DNA from 4 places in the Shewanella sp. SR43-4 genome. Region 1 is predicted to be linked to each of the others. Evidence: predicted binding sites of a transcription regulator. Region 1 holds the regulator's gene; each other region holds the start of a gene.
What was found. Region 1 encodes FliA, which starts transcription of late flagellar genes. Its sites were predicted from a motif close to CTAAAGNTNNNNNNNNNNNNGCCGATA; they were not measured.

Region 1 (3,724 bases):
CTTGTCCCTGTTGAGTTTGAGCAAACATTGTATTAATGGCGTCGACCGCTTGCAAAATAATATCCATTAATTCTGCATTTACGCCACGTTTTCCGGTGCGCAATAAATCGAACGTATTTTCAGCTTCATGACACACGTCGACCATCGGCTTTAAGCTTAAAAAACCAGCTCCGCCTTTGACAGTATGAAATCCACGGAAAATAGCATTAAGTAAATCACTGTCATCAGGATTATTTTCAAGGGCAACTAGCTGCTCTTGTAGAAGCTCTAAAATCTCACCAGCTTCAATTAAAAAGTCCTGGAGTATCTCTTCATCAACATCAAAGGACATTAAATTGACTCCTAATTAGAAACCCAGACTTGATAGCAGATCGTCTACTTCATCCTGACCTGTCACCACATCTTCACGCAGTTCTGCATTCATGATGGGGCCTTCTGCTTCTATTTTATTATCGTTTATCGTTGGCGATGACTCAGTAATATGATCACCAAACACCGTTAGCATTGAAACTAAATTACTTTCTACTTCACGAACTAAATCAATCACTCGACGGATCATTTGGCCAGTTAAGTCTTGGAAGTCTTGCGCCATTAAAATTTGATTTAATAGCTCACGAAGACGATTACAATCATTTTCACTGTGTAACATAAACTGCTGAACATCGTGGCAAAGTGATTTAAACTCACCCAACTCGATGTCACGACGCATCAATTTATCCCACATTGGCGTTACTGATTGAATATTACTGATAATGGTATCGGCCAAAGGTAGACATTCTTCAACTGCATCCATGGTTTTATTAGCAGCTTGCTCTGTCATATCGATAACGTAGTTTAATCTTTCTTTAGCGTCCGGAATTTCGGTATTGGCTAATTCAGATAAACGGTTATCAATTTGAAAATCTTTTAATGCACTATGAAGTTGTCGAGTTAACTTACCCACTTCTTCAAAAAGCTCACGCTGCAATGGTGTAGCAAGCTCCCTGATGACGTCATCAGCTTTATCTTGCTGACCTAAGGTAAGCAATTCAACAAGTTCTTGGGCCTGTTCGAGAGTGATTAACCCCGATATTGATGCCTGCATGACTTATCCTTGCTTATGCGAGTCGTTCAAAGATTTTATCTAACTTTTCTTTTAACGTTGCGGCGGTGAAAGGCTTTACCACATAACCATTTACCCCAGCTTGCGCTGCAGCAATAATTTGTTCACGCTTGGCTTCTGCGGTTACCATCAATACGGGTAAATGCTTTAACGAATCATCTGCACGGATTGCTCTAAGTAAATCAATACCTTGCATTCCAGGCATGTTCCAGTCTGTTACTACAAAATCAAAATCGCCTTTTTGTAACATAGGTAGGGCTGTTGAGCCATCATCTGCTTCTTGGGTATTATTAAATCCCAAATCTCGCAACAAGTTCTTAATGATACGCCTCATTGTTGAAAAATCGTCAACAATAAGAATCTTCATATTCTTGTCCAAGGTTTCCTCCGGTGAGCTGACACTCGTTTGCTCTAAATAAGTTATTATTCTTGTGTCCAATGCTTGAGTTTAGCTTTTAATCTGAGCATTGCCTGACTTAATATCTGGCTTACACGCGATTCACTAACATCAAGGATGGCACCGATTTCTTTTAAATTTAATGCTTCGTTGTAATATAACGACAACACTAACGCATCTCTTTCTGGCAATGTCTTAATTGCTTCAACCAATGCAGATTGGAATTGAATTTCAGCAAGCGAGTCAAAGGCCTCATCTGGCGATTCATTATCTGTGATTAACACATCTTGCGAAACACCAAGATCTTCTATGCCTATGATTTTACCAACAGAAACATCATTTAAGATATGATGGTACTCATCGAGCGACATTTCAAGCTTTTCAGCAATTTCAGTATCATAAGCATCACGACCAAGCTGTTGCTCTAATTCATCAATTACTTGTGCAACTCGACGATTATTACGGTGAACTGAGCGTGGAACCCAGTCACCACGACGAATTTCATCTATCATCGCTCCACGAATTCTAATGCCAGCAAAAGTTTCAAACTTAGCACCTTTGCTGTTATCAAATTTTGATGAGGCCTCAAGCAACCCCATCATTCCAGCTTGTAACAGGTCATCAAGTTGCACCGATGCTGGTAATCTTGCCAGCATATGATGAGCAATTCTTTTTACCAACGGTGCATACTGTTCAATGATAGACGTTTTGTTATCGAACTGAGTATACGCTGCGGCTTTATTCACCCGTTCTTCCTTCTTGTATCGGCTTACGTTGTACAAGACGTTCAACAAAAAATTCTAAATGACCACCGGGTTGCTGTGGCACAGGCCAAGTCATAATTTTATTGGCTAATCCGTGGTAAGCAATGGCTGAAGGTGATTTAGGATAAGCCTCAACGACTAGTTTTTGTTTACGAACTGCTTTACGTAAATTCTCATCAAAGGGAATGGTTGCCACCAACTCCAATGCAACATCTAGAAATCTATCTGTCACTTTACTGAGTTTAGCAAATAATTCCATACCTTCTCGTAAACTACGTACCATATTTGCCACAATTTTGAAGTGGAACACACCATGTTCACGACTTAGTATCTTAATTAACGCATAAGCATCGGTAATCGATGTTGGTTCGTCACAAACCACAATTAATACATCTTGTGATGCACGAGAAAAACTCAGCACCATATCTGATATACCGGCAGCAGTATCAACAATTAAAATATCAAACTGAGTCCGCATTTCACTAAATGCACGGATCAAGCCGGCATGTTGTGCTGGTGTCAATTCAACCATCGCTTGTGAACCTGATGTAGCAGGAACAATACCGATACCTTTGGGTCCGCGTACAATGATGTCATCTAATTCGGCATCACCAGACAAAACATGAGATAAATTTTTCTCAGCACGTATCCCGAGCATCACATCGACATTGGCTAAACCTAAATCGGCATCAAGTACTAATACACGTTTGCCCTTTTCGGCTAATGCTACCGCAGTATTAATTGACACACTTGTTTTACCAACTCCGCCTTTACCACCGGATACGGCAATTACTTTAACTTTATCGTTATTTGGTTGATTCATCATACGTAAACCACTTGCTTGATCCCGAGTCATATCTTTACTCAAATGCATAGGCTGTGTCATTAGACCACACTGTGTCTTGTGATAATTGTTGTTCAGTTTCATTTAACGCCGCGAGAGCTTTCTTGGCTAGCTCTAGTGTATCTGCGACTTTCATGTCCTCAGGAACACGTTGACCGTCAGTAACATAGCTTAATGGTAACTCATTTTGAATCAATACGCTCAATGCACCTGCAATTGATATTGATTCATCTAATTTTGTCAAAATCGCACCCGCTAATGGAATACGTTTAAAATGTTCTACAGCATCCTGTAAGACACGGCGCTGGCCTGTCGCTGACAAGACTAAGTAACTCCGAATGGGGATCCTACTATTTGCCGTCAAATTATCAAGTTGCTGATATAAGCGCATATCTCGCTGCCCCATACCGGCGGTATCGATTAATACTAACTTACGATTCCTAAATTGATAAAGAATTTGTTCTAATTCGGCTAAATCATGTGCTTGCTTCACCGGACAGCCCATTATTTTGCCATAAGTTGCTAATTGCTCATAGGCACCAATACGATAATGATCTGTGGTAATCAATGCCACCTGCTCGGGGCCATGATGGGCAGCAAATCGAGCTGCTATTTTA
Region 2 (3,724 bases), on a different contig from region 1:
CCCAGCTTTTCTGGTTTTTATCCATTAACATATTGCCGTAGTAATAGCTGTTACCGATAGCGATATCACACAAGCCTTCTTTAACGGCTAGTACTTGATCACGATCATTACCCTGAGGCTTACGGGCTAAATTAGCTTTGACCCCTTGTAGCCAGGTTTTCGTTTTCGCTTCACCATCATGAGCGATCATTGAGGCTACTAATGCGATGTTATAAGGGTGTTTACCACTGCGAGTACAAATTTTACCTTTGTATTCAGCTAAGGCTAAGTCCTCGTAATCAATATCAATTTTACCAGTACGATCTTTAGAAGAATATAAATTACGCACCCGCATAGTGAGTGCAAACCAATTATGTTGTTGTGAGCGATATTGAGACGGAATATTATGGTCGATAATGTTGCTTTGGACCGGTGAAACAAGATCTTTATCCACCAACTCCATCAAGCGAGAAAAGTCTGATGTCAGCACTACGTCAGCAGGGGATAAACGACCTTCACGCGCTATCCGTTCAGCAATGCCATCTTTAGCAAATACGACATTAACGTCGATACCACTTTGTTGGGTAAATTTTTCAACAATGGGCTCAATCAGGAAAGCTTGGCGATAAGAATAAACCGTTAATGCCTCTGCGGCACTGACCGAAGAAGCCACACAAGCCAAACCTAATAATGCGACACTTTTTAGCAATTTCATTAATCAACGCTCCCTAATTGAAACAATATTGCGCCATCGCCGACGCGATTGATAATGGTTATCAATTGCGATAGGGTAAGTGATCATCTTCAAAGGAGCAAGTGCTGTTTCACTCGGGGCAGTGAATTTTCAAGCGGGGGAAGCAATGACCACAAAAATCAGTGAGCACTGTTGAGGCTCTGCCATCACGGCATTAATGGTTATGATTGATGCTATTACCAATATTTTTCGACTGTTATTTGTCCAGGAGCGCGTCGAAGATTTTTTGCTAATCCTTTTTCCACTAAAGCGATTTGAGCATCCGTTATCATGCCAGGGTTACCGCAGATCATCACTTGAGAATGCTCAGCATTTATCCCTAACCCCGCTTTCTGTTCAATTAATCCGCTGCTAATACCATCGGGAATACGACATGATAAAGCATTAGGATAATCTTCACGGGTCACAATAGGAATAAATACAAACTGCTGTGGATGCAGTTCAATAAACTGCTGGATGGTCTCTAAATAAGCAAGATCTTCACCAAGGCGAACACCATAAACGAGCACGACCTTTTCAAAACGTTGCCAAGGCCCATCAGTTGCCAGCATTGAGATAAAAGGTCCGACTGCGGTGCCTGTGGCAAAAAACCACAAATGTTTACCTTGCAAAGCACCATTTGGCACCTCGTCTAGAGTCATAAACCCTGTTGCTTTAGACGTCACTTCAATAGAGTCTCCTGGGGTTAATGCTTGTAGATCTGGAGACAGCAGCCCGTCCTCTACCGCAACAGCAAGCACTTCGACATAGTCCTTACCTGGGGGATTCACCAATGAATATGCACGAGCAACACGCTTTTCATCTCGTATTTGGCTGAGCTTTATAAATTGACCAGCGATAAAAGGTTCGACATCAGCTTTGATCCGCAGTGAAAATAATTTGTCATTCCAATCAATGCGTTCAATTACTTTACCCGTAGTCCACATAGTCACGATCCTTTCACTGAGAGCCAATCTTAATCATAAGAGACTACGTCGCTTGAGTCACGCTTTGTGATTCATCTTTAGCAAGCTTATCTTGCTTAAACTGCGCTAACCCTTGCTGTATCAGTTCATATGTTTTATCCACACCAGCGGCTATATCACCTTCTAACACCTTTAAACCAGACAATATATCGCTAGCCTCTTTAAAGCCTTGATCTATGGCATCACCAATTTTGAGCATAAAACTATCAACTTGCTCATCGAGTCCCATAGATTTATTTTGTTGTTGGTGAATAGAGAAAAAATTTGTGGCAAAGCTCACAATGCGATCAGCTGTTGCCTCTGGTGAGTAATCCACTCCGCTATCGACGCCCTTCTGAATTGCGTTGTCTCCAAGCGTGGGGGCAAGTTCTTGGTTAATGGCTTCAATTGCGGCGCGATAAAGCAACGCCATAGACTTGTCACCCGCAGAAATACTCACTTCTTCCTGTGCGGCAAGAATACTGTTGTTCATCATTTGACGACTCAGTTGACTCACTGATACTTTAGCTGATGAATTTACCGCTGAACTCGTATTATTAGCTTTATTTTGAGTTGAAGTATTCGCTTCACTGGTTGGAGTATTGTTGTTTTCTCGTCCCTTCACATTTGAGGGCGCTGCGCTTTTAATGTCCATAATAGTGTCTTATTTAAAGTAACGGATAGCTTAATTATCGACCAAAAAATGCATACCTGAAGTCATAATGAAATAAATATACGATTTAATTCACTGCAATAATGACCATAAATGCCTCTTCGCTTTAAAACAAAGCAGTTAGATAGCAAGCAGAAAAAATAAACGATATAGTGAGATTATATTTGGCATTGCTAATATGGTTAATTAACCAGACTCAATTACTATCATTACTGCGACTAAATTACCGCGAATAAACACACAGTACTAGATTCAATTTAAGGACAATAATATGCCGCAACAACATTGGTTTATGTGGGGAATGGATATCTTCTCTGGTCTTTTCTTAGTGTTATTTTGGCTATTACTGATTGCGGTCATTTACATGTTTATTGCTGATAAATGGCAAACAAAACAAGCCATACGCCATAATTATCCTGTTATCGGTCGCTTTCGATATATATTTGAAAAACAGGGTGAGTTTTTTAGACAATACTTTTTTTCTCAAGATCGTGAAGAACTGCCATTTAACCGTGCCGAGCGCAATTGGGTATATCGCGCAGCAAAAAATGTTGACCGTACAATTGCATTTGGATCAACACAAGTTCTAGATAAACCCGGTTCAGTGATGTTCATGAACTCAGCCTTTCCAGTCAGCGATCATGACTCTCACAAGACAATAGACGTAACCATTGGTCCAGATTGCACCCATCCTTACACAACCAGTAAAATTTGCCATATTTCAGCAATGAGCTTTGGTGCATTATCTCGACCAGCGATTACTGCGCTATCTCATGGTGCAGCGAAAGCAGGTTGCTGGCTCAATACTGGTGAGGGAGGATTAAGCCCGTATCATCTTAAAGGTCATTGTGACTTAGTGTTTCAAATCGGGACTGCCAAATATGGTGTCCGAGACGAACAAGGCCATTTAGATCCTCAAAAACTCAGCGATATAGCAGCCCACCCTGAAGTTAAAATGTTTGAAATTAAGTTGAGCCAGGGCGCTAAGCCAGGGAAAGGAGGGATTTTACCTGCAGTAAAAGTGACCGAAGAAATCGCAGCCATTCGCGGTATTCCAGCAGGACACGACTCAATTAGCCCTAATGGCCATATTGAATTACACAATGTTGCTGACATTGTCGATATGATAAATCAAGTAAGAGACATTACCGGTAAACCAACTGGCATTAAGGCTGTATTAGGCGATATGTCTTGGGTAACAGAGTTTTTGGATGAAATTGAGCAACGTGGGATAGAATATGCCCCAGATTTTTTTACGTTGGACAGCTCAGATGGCGGCACTGGTGCAGCGCCACAGGCATTAATGGACAACGTTGGGTTACCACTAAGGCAAAGCTTGCCGTCTCTGGTTGATTTATTGAATCAACGCGGCTT
Region 3 (3,724 bases), on a different contig from region 1:
TGCTTTAAAATAATCCCGCAGCAATTGACAAACCAGCTCTGCGGTTTTGGTGAAATCACCTTGTTGTTTTGCACTGGAATTTACAATTAATTCCAATAAGTGCTGGTGTTCTCTTCGACTCATTTACATCCCGAAAAAAATGGTTTCATTTCCTAAATCTATAACGTTTGTAACTCAAAATACTTATCATTATTGGTTTTGGTATTCTGAGTGTGAGTCAACATGTTATAGCAATACTTAGAGAGCAAAACTCGCGTTAAAGGCATCATAAAGTTACATTAGCAAAAGCTACTATGACTTTAGTTAAGTAACGCAGATTACACGCGATACTTAAAAACAGCAATCCTTTGGTAATACATTGTTACGCTTTACTAGGATTAATATTACGCGAGGTATACTCGGATAAAAATCTTTAACAACAAACATATAACCAATATTTCTTTTCATTACACTGCAGATAGATCTACAGTTGATTTTCAAGTTGAAAAATCATTTTCTCTACACTAAAAGCGAAATCAAGCTTGAGTTCAATGGTATTATCGGCATCAATAATGACAGCTTTTGTATCAGCAAAACGTTGCTGAGCAATTTCCTGCATCGCTTGAGCTTGTGACAATGCATCATCACCAGCAAAACTAAGCACTAATAATGTATCTTCTGCCTCAACTACGGCACCAATATCGACGTAACTTCCGCATTCGGTACAACTATCGCTTACAAGGCCTTGCTGCTGTTTAATTTGTTTAATCATGACTTCACCCACTAGTTAATTTAACGGTCACTTATCAATATAACGTAGATCAAGCTGCCATTTATTTGCCATGCTCACAAATCCTAAAAGTATTCACTTAATCTAAACAAGATCACCGCATTACAGGCTTATGCTAGCTGAAGTGCTAACGTGTTTGATATCTTACGCTGCGTGCTGAGTTGATCTAAAAAATGCATGTCTTCTATGGGAGTATGTTGCTGGTAGGCATTAATCGCTTTATTTTTAGTGAGGTAATCACAGTTACTTAATACTTCGACCATAGCATCAGATTGCGACCCTCTGATGACCAGAGCTTCAGGTGTTAATGCTTGTTGCAGTTGAAACTGTCTGGCACCTTGTTGCTGAAATATCATCGCGTGATCAAAGGTGTCTGGATGGACAGAAATATCATCAACTAATAACTGCGGTTGCGGTACAGAAAATTTGTTGCGTAACTTTTGCGTGTTATCAGTGTCAGTTTCTAATTGAAACTGTGCCATATCACGAGCATCTACAGACAGCATAGCCAATAGCAAGCCAAATTCACCGCGACGATTATGCTCAATCGCGACGTTTAATCGGTTCCCTATTTGTAATTCATTGACTAATGTTGACTCAATTTGCATATAAAAACATCACAACTACTGCTCGATGCTATTTTATCGACCAAACAGTCATAAACTTTAGTAATTTATTCAACTTTACACTTTACATACAAAAGGTTTCTGACTACTATGGCGACCGCAATTGAGGAGGGGTTCCCGAGTGGCCAAAGGGATCAGACTGTAAATCTGACGGCTCAGCCTTCGAAGGTTCGAATCCTTCTCCCTCCACCATTTGCGTTGTTATAAAGTGTTTGTTGTGAAGCGTTAAAGTTGTAAAGCGTTAGAATGTAAAAAGAGAGTAAGAAAAAAGAAAATATGTGGAGGGGTTCCCGAGTGGCCAAAGGGATCAGACTGTAAATCTGACGGCTCAGCCTTCGAAGGTTCGAATCCTTCTCCCTCCACCATCTTTCTTTTATTCATATTATCTTGCTGTGGAGGGGTTCCCGAGTGGCCAAAGGGATCAGACTGTAAATCTGACGGCTCAGCCTTCGAAGGTTCGAATCCTTCTCCCTCCACCATTTTACATTTTGTTTTATCAATTTATATCGTGATACTAGCTAAATATCTGTCCACAATTCCTCGTTATAAAGATCGTTTTTTCTCAATTCCTACACGACAAGTTTACCCCCTATCGATACTAATTTTTTGCTTAATCTTTTCTGCTGCTGTTAATTGGTTATTTCGCCGGTCAACATTATTGATGCCATTATTTACGGTATTTTGTCTTTATCTGCTCTATTTCATCCTTTACTGCCATTATTGAACAATAAATACCTATATGGGTCGATAAACACTACTCTTAACTTTGTATTTTAGTTATTATTTATTCCTTTTTGGAATAACGAGTATTATTGCATGTCATCATCTTGGGTCAATCAGGCCATTGCAAAAATAGAAGCCGATTATCAACGTTCTGCTGATACACATCTAATCAAATTAGACTTGCCACAACTTGATGGCATAGACATTTATCTAAAAGATGAAAGTACACATCCTACCGGCAGCTTAAAGCACCGTTTGGCTCGATCATTATTTTTATATGCCCTTTGTAATGGCTGGATAAAAAAAGATACCCCTATCATTGAGTCATCCTCTGGCAGCACTGCCGTTTCAGAGGCCTATTTCGCTCGATTACTCGGTTTACCTTTTATTGCGGTAATGCCTAAAAACACCGCTAAAAAGAAAATTGAACAAATTGAATTTTATGGGGCTAAGTGCCACTTTGTTGATAATGGCAGTCAGATGTACGCAGAATCAGAAAGATTGGCTGCTGAGTTAACAGGTCACTATATGGACCAATTCACTTATGCTGAACGTGCAACAGATTGGCGGGGTAACAACAATATTGCTGATTCTATTTTTAACCAAATGGAACGCGAACCACATCCAATCCCAAGTTGGATTGTGATGAGTCCAGGAACTGGCGGCACCAGTGCCACTATTGGTCGCTATATTCGCTATCAACAACAAAAAACCCAACTGTGCGTCGTTGACCCAGAAAACTCAGTCTTTTATGATTATTTTCACAGTGGTGATGCAACGATTGTGAGTGATAAATACAGTAAAATTGAAGGTATTGGCCGACCTCGGGTTGAACCATCGTTTATTGCAGGGGTGGTTGATAGCATGATTAAAATCCCAGATGCCGCGTCAATCGCAACCATTCAATGGCTAGAACAATTAATTGGTCGTAAAACGGGCGCGTCCACTGGCACAAACTTGTATGGGGCGTTATTGCTGGCAACACAGATGCGACATGCAAGCCAAACCGGTTCAATTGTGACGTTAATTTGTGATGCTGGTGAACGTTATCTCGATACCTACTACAACCCCGAGTGGATCGAAAATAATATCGGTTGTTTTCAGCACTATCGCGAGAAACTGTCTGCCTTTAATGTTTGTGGTTTAATCAGTTAACTAAACATTAAAAAAGCCGTTGAATCTGGATTCAACGGCTTTCATTATTGGCTCAGCATCAAGGGGAAACGTTGCTAAATACACATTAGTCGATATTCAAATATTTGTGAGTTTGAATCGATAAACGCCAATTACGCGCAATACACACTTTCATTGCAAGATCGGTTGCCCGCGCCTTTTGACTAATCGGTTGTAAACAAATCGTTTTGGCACTGATATCTATGTGTTGTAACAGCTCATCTAATTCTTCAATATGACGTTCTGTCGCAATAGGATGTTTAATTTCGTTAGCACGATTTAAGGCTTGATCAAGTACCTTGTAGCCACCTTTCATATTAATTTTAGGTGATACCGTCACCCACACATCAGGATGACATTTCACTTCAAACGTACCACTGGTCTCAATCTGGATCTGATAACCCGCCTCAACAAAATCGTTAGTTAATTCCGT
Region 4 (3,724 bases), on a different contig from region 1:
GTAAATAGCATAACTTATGCAATAATCTGCCAATTATACCAAATGATGTCTATTAACCAAACATATTCACTTTTTTATCTGTTTTTTGTAAATGAAACGGCTGTTAAAGCACATTTTTGACACAAAAAAGCGCAATCTATTTAACCTTCATAGACTGCGCTAATAATGATGTAAACTGATGAGTTGTTACTATTGCGAGACTACAATTTCATTCGACTCTTTAGGCTTACCTTGCTCGATAGAAATTTCAACGCGACGATTTCTTGCTCTATTCTCATTAGAATCATTAGCCACTAATGGCCGATTAGATGCCTCTCCAACCACTTTCATTCGTGTCTCATCAAAGCCGGGGACTTTTCTTAACTCATGAGCTACGGAAACAGCACGTTGACTTGATAGCTCCCAGTTTGAACTGTACAGCTCATTACTAATGTCGGCCCCGTCAGTGTGACCGGATACCGTAATCACCCCGGGAACATCTTTTAATAATTCACCAATCGATCGCACTATGGGTTTGAACTTAGGTTGTAAAAAGCCAGAACCAGATGCAAACGAGCCTTTTTCACGAATACGGATAATAATTTGCTGACCTAAAGACTCAATTTCAATCGCACCATCGACGATTTCTTCATTAAGCTTTTCAGCCATTTTCTTAACTTGCTCGTTAATATTTTCTTGTGAAGATGCAGCATCTTTTTTAACCGCTTCAGCTTCTTGCTGCGCTGTTGCTGCGGCATTACCGCCACGCTGTTCACCGCTTTGTTTTTGGGTTCCACCAGCATTGTCATCTTCACCAGCCTGATATTCTATGGTTGGTTGAGTCATTTCATTAGTCTGTTGATTAATGATCTCAATAGGCGTGGGATCGGGTCGACCAGGGCGAAATTCCAATGCAATAACAGAGGTGCCTTTGGGGATATCTTTTACTTCAACTTTGTTTTGCACCCCAAATGCATACTTCATTGAACCGGCAATTTGCTTAAATTTCATCACGTCCATTTCAGAGAACGCTAATAACAACACGAAGAAGCACATAAGCAATGACATTAAGTCTGCAAAGGTGGCAAGCCACATGGGGGCGCCTGCTGGTGGACAATCACACTTGGCCTTAGCCATGAGTTACTCTCCGTCCGTTGTATCAATTTTTCTTAATTTTTCAGCCAAATAATTCTTCAGGAAGCCTTCGATCACCCGTGGATTTTGTCCATCTTGAATAGCTAATACCGCATCCATAATAAGATTACGATTAAGCAATTCTTCGTTCATACGTAATGATAATTTATCCGCCATTGGGATAGCGATCATGTTGGCGATCACTGCGCCATAAAGTGTCGTTAGCAAAGCGACCGCCATTGATGGCCCAATGGATTTAGGATCATCCATGTTAGATAACATCGCCACCAAGCCGACAAGTGTACCAATCATTCCCATTGCAGGGGCTACATCACCCATAGCTTTAAAAATGCCAATACCGGTTTTATGCCGCTCTTCTGTCAAGGTAATGTCTTTTTCTAGCGCATTACGCACGACATCGCCATCATGGCCATCAACCAACATATCGACAGCTTTCTGCATAAAGCTGTTAGTTATAACCGCCTCTTCTAATGCTAAGAAGCCCCCTTTACGGGCTGCATCAGCCATGGTGACAGCTTGTTCGATTAAATCTTCAGGTTTGTCTAATTTGAACATGAAGGCTTTCATGCCAATCTTTATCGAACCTAAAAATTGTTTTAGGTTAAATTTCATCATCACAACAAATAATGAGCCAGCAACAACAATCAAAATTGACGGTACATCGATAAATAATCCGATACCACCACTAGTCACCATCGCACCAATAATAAATGCAAAAGCACCAATAATACCTATTAGGGTAGCTAAATCCACAACCTCTCCTCAATCGCAGTCATTGCGCTGCCTATTTGTGCCGCTTTATCGTGCTGTGAGCACATACTGTATAACCTGAACAACGGGGCATATTGTTGCTTAACTATATTGCCCATCGTTATGTATTACAGCAACAGTTTCAATACTATTTTATGCTATCAATTTTAAATTATGACTTGTTATCGGACAAACTCGGCTCAAGTTTAGCTTGTTTTTGCACATTCTAAACAAAATTCAATAACAAAGCGTGCTGTTGAGCAAATATCCAGCGACTGTATTTGACCGATACGCTGGGCTGATATACCTTGTCACTCGCGTAATGAAAGGAATATTAATTGTGGCAAAAAAACCAGAAAACCTCAGTTTTGAACAATCATTAACTGAACTTGAAACCATTGTTGCTCATTTAGAGCAAGGCGAAGTGTCTCTGGATGACGCGCTTAAACAATTTGAGCGTGGTATTAAGTTAGTCAGACAAAGCCAAGCAAAACTTGAACAAGCACAGCAAAAAGTCTCTATATTACTAAATGAAGATGATGCTGAATTTGTGCCATTCACTGTTGAAAGTGAATAATCGTCACAGAGTGTGTATTAAATAATAGGTCTTGATACGTGTTAGCTGAAGCGATAACAACATACCAAAAGCGCGTTAATGTTACTCTTAACGAGCATTTAACTTTGCTTGATGATGCCGCCCCAGATTTAAAAGCAGCCATGCTGCATGGGGCATTATTAGGCGGTAAACGCATTAGACCATTTTTGGTCTACAGTGTCGGTGATATGCTGGGTGTCAATATCAATGCGCTGGATAAAGCTGCCGCAGCCATTGAATGTATTCATGCATATTCTTTAATACATGATGACTTACCGGCTATGGACAACGACGCACTTCGTCGTGGTCAACCCACGGTACATGTTGCCTTTAATGAAGCCACTGCAATTCTTGCTGGAGACGCACTTCAAACATTAGCGTTTGAAATTATCACCGCTCCGAGCAATGACTTACACCCAAAGCAGCAAATCGCCATGGTGAGAGCACTTGCCAAAGCCTCTGGGTACCAGGGCATGTGTGGTGGACAAGCAATTGATCTTAGTGCTACCGATCACAGTATCAATATAGAAAGATTAACCGAATTACATAATAAAAAAACCGGTGCGTTGATTACTTGTGCCGTAGAGCTCGCGTTGATTGCTGCAGATATACCCGATGAGCACTATCAACTCATGATGAAATACGCTCACACGCTTGGATTAGCTTTTCAAGTTCAGGATGATATTTTAGATATCACCGCAAGCACTGAAGAGCTAGGAAAACCCCAAGGCAGCGATCAGCAATCGAATAAAAGCACTTTTCCGAAACTACTTGGTCTCGATGGTGCCAAAGCCTGTGCAGAACAACTAATACAAGATGCACTATCAGCGCTGACTAAATTACCATACAATAGCCAGTTAATTGCAGACTTCGCCCACTACATTATTGAGCGAAGATTATAATAAAGAGTCAGACAATCTCGCTATGAGCTTCGATATTTCTAAATTCCCAGTACTAGCAAAAGCTAATACACCAGAAGAATTGAGGAAGTTACCTCAAGGTTTACTTCCACAAGTGTCTGATGAACTCAGACAGTTCTTACTTCAGTCTGTTGGTATTTCTAGCGGACATTTCGCTTCTGGCTTAGGCACAGTTGAATTAACTGTGGCACTTCATTACGTCTACAATACCCCATTCGATCGATTAATTTGGGACGTAGGCCATCAAGCTTATCCACACAAAATACTCACTGATCGTCGCGAACAGATGCACACCATTCGCCAAAAAAATGGCTTACATCCTTTC

Region 2: H5123_RS00200 (DUF5610 domain-containing protein) is a predicted target of FliA. The motif match lies at 2,368-2,394, and genes of this name have one in related genera.
Region 3: H5123_RS05200 (VC2046/SO_2500 family protein) is a predicted target of FliA. The motif match lies at 1,412-1,438, and genes of this name have one in related genera.
Region 4: pomA (flagellar motor protein PomA) is a predicted target of FliA. The motif match lies at 2,068-2,094, and genes of this name have one in related genera.

What each region holds. Positions count from the first base shown of each region.
Region 1 covers NZ_JACJEB010000008.1:151,532-155,255, reverse strand. The annotation lists gene H5123_RS11270 (chemotaxis protein CheA) at 1-331, opposite strand, end outside; gene H5123_RS11265 (protein phosphatase CheZ) at 347-1,084, opposite strand; gene cheY (chemotaxis response regulator CheY) at 1,098-1,481, opposite strand; gene H5123_RS11255 (RNA polymerase sigma factor FliA) at 1,526-2,245, opposite strand; gene H5123_RS11250 (MinD/ParA family protein) at 2,238-3,119, opposite strand; gene flhF (flagellar biosynthesis protein FlhF) at 3,124-3,724, opposite strand, start outside.
Region 2 covers NZ_JACJEB010000001.1:44,328-48,051, forward strand. The annotation lists gene H5123_RS00190 (Fe(3+) ABC transporter substrate-binding protein) at 1-694, opposite strand, end outside; gene H5123_RS00195 (ferredoxin--NADP reductase) at 910-1,659, opposite strand; gene H5123_RS00200 (DUF5610 domain-containing protein) at 1,703-2,332, opposite strand; gene H5123_RS00205 (FMN-binding glutamate synthase family protein) at 2,622-3,724, shown strand, end outside.
Region 3 covers NZ_JACJEB010000003.1:326,872-330,595, reverse strand. The annotation lists gene H5123_RS05210 (EAL domain-containing protein) at 1-123, opposite strand, end outside; gene H5123_RS05205 (DUF406 family protein) at 464-751, opposite strand; gene H5123_RS05200 (VC2046/SO_2500 family protein) at 880-1,377, opposite strand; tRNA gene H5123_RS05195 (tRNA-Tyr) at 1,503-1,587, shown strand; tRNA gene H5123_RS05190 (tRNA-Tyr) at 1,676-1,760, shown strand; tRNA gene H5123_RS05185 (tRNA-Tyr) at 1,790-1,874, shown strand; gene H5123_RS05180 (PLP-dependent cysteine synthase family protein) at 2,212-3,273, shown strand; gene queE (7-carboxy-7-deazaguanine synthase QueE) at 3,359-3,724, opposite strand, start outside.
Region 4 covers NZ_JACJEB010000009.1:126,280-130,003, forward strand. The annotation lists gene H5123_RS12190 (flagellar motor protein MotB) at 190-1,116, opposite strand; gene pomA (flagellar motor protein PomA) at 1,120-1,887, opposite strand; gene xseB (exodeoxyribonuclease VII small subunit) at 2,225-2,461, shown strand; gene ispA ((2E,6E)-farnesyl diphosphate synthase) at 2,500-3,381, shown strand; gene dxs (1-deoxy-D-xylulose-5-phosphate synthase) at 3,404-3,724, shown strand, end outside.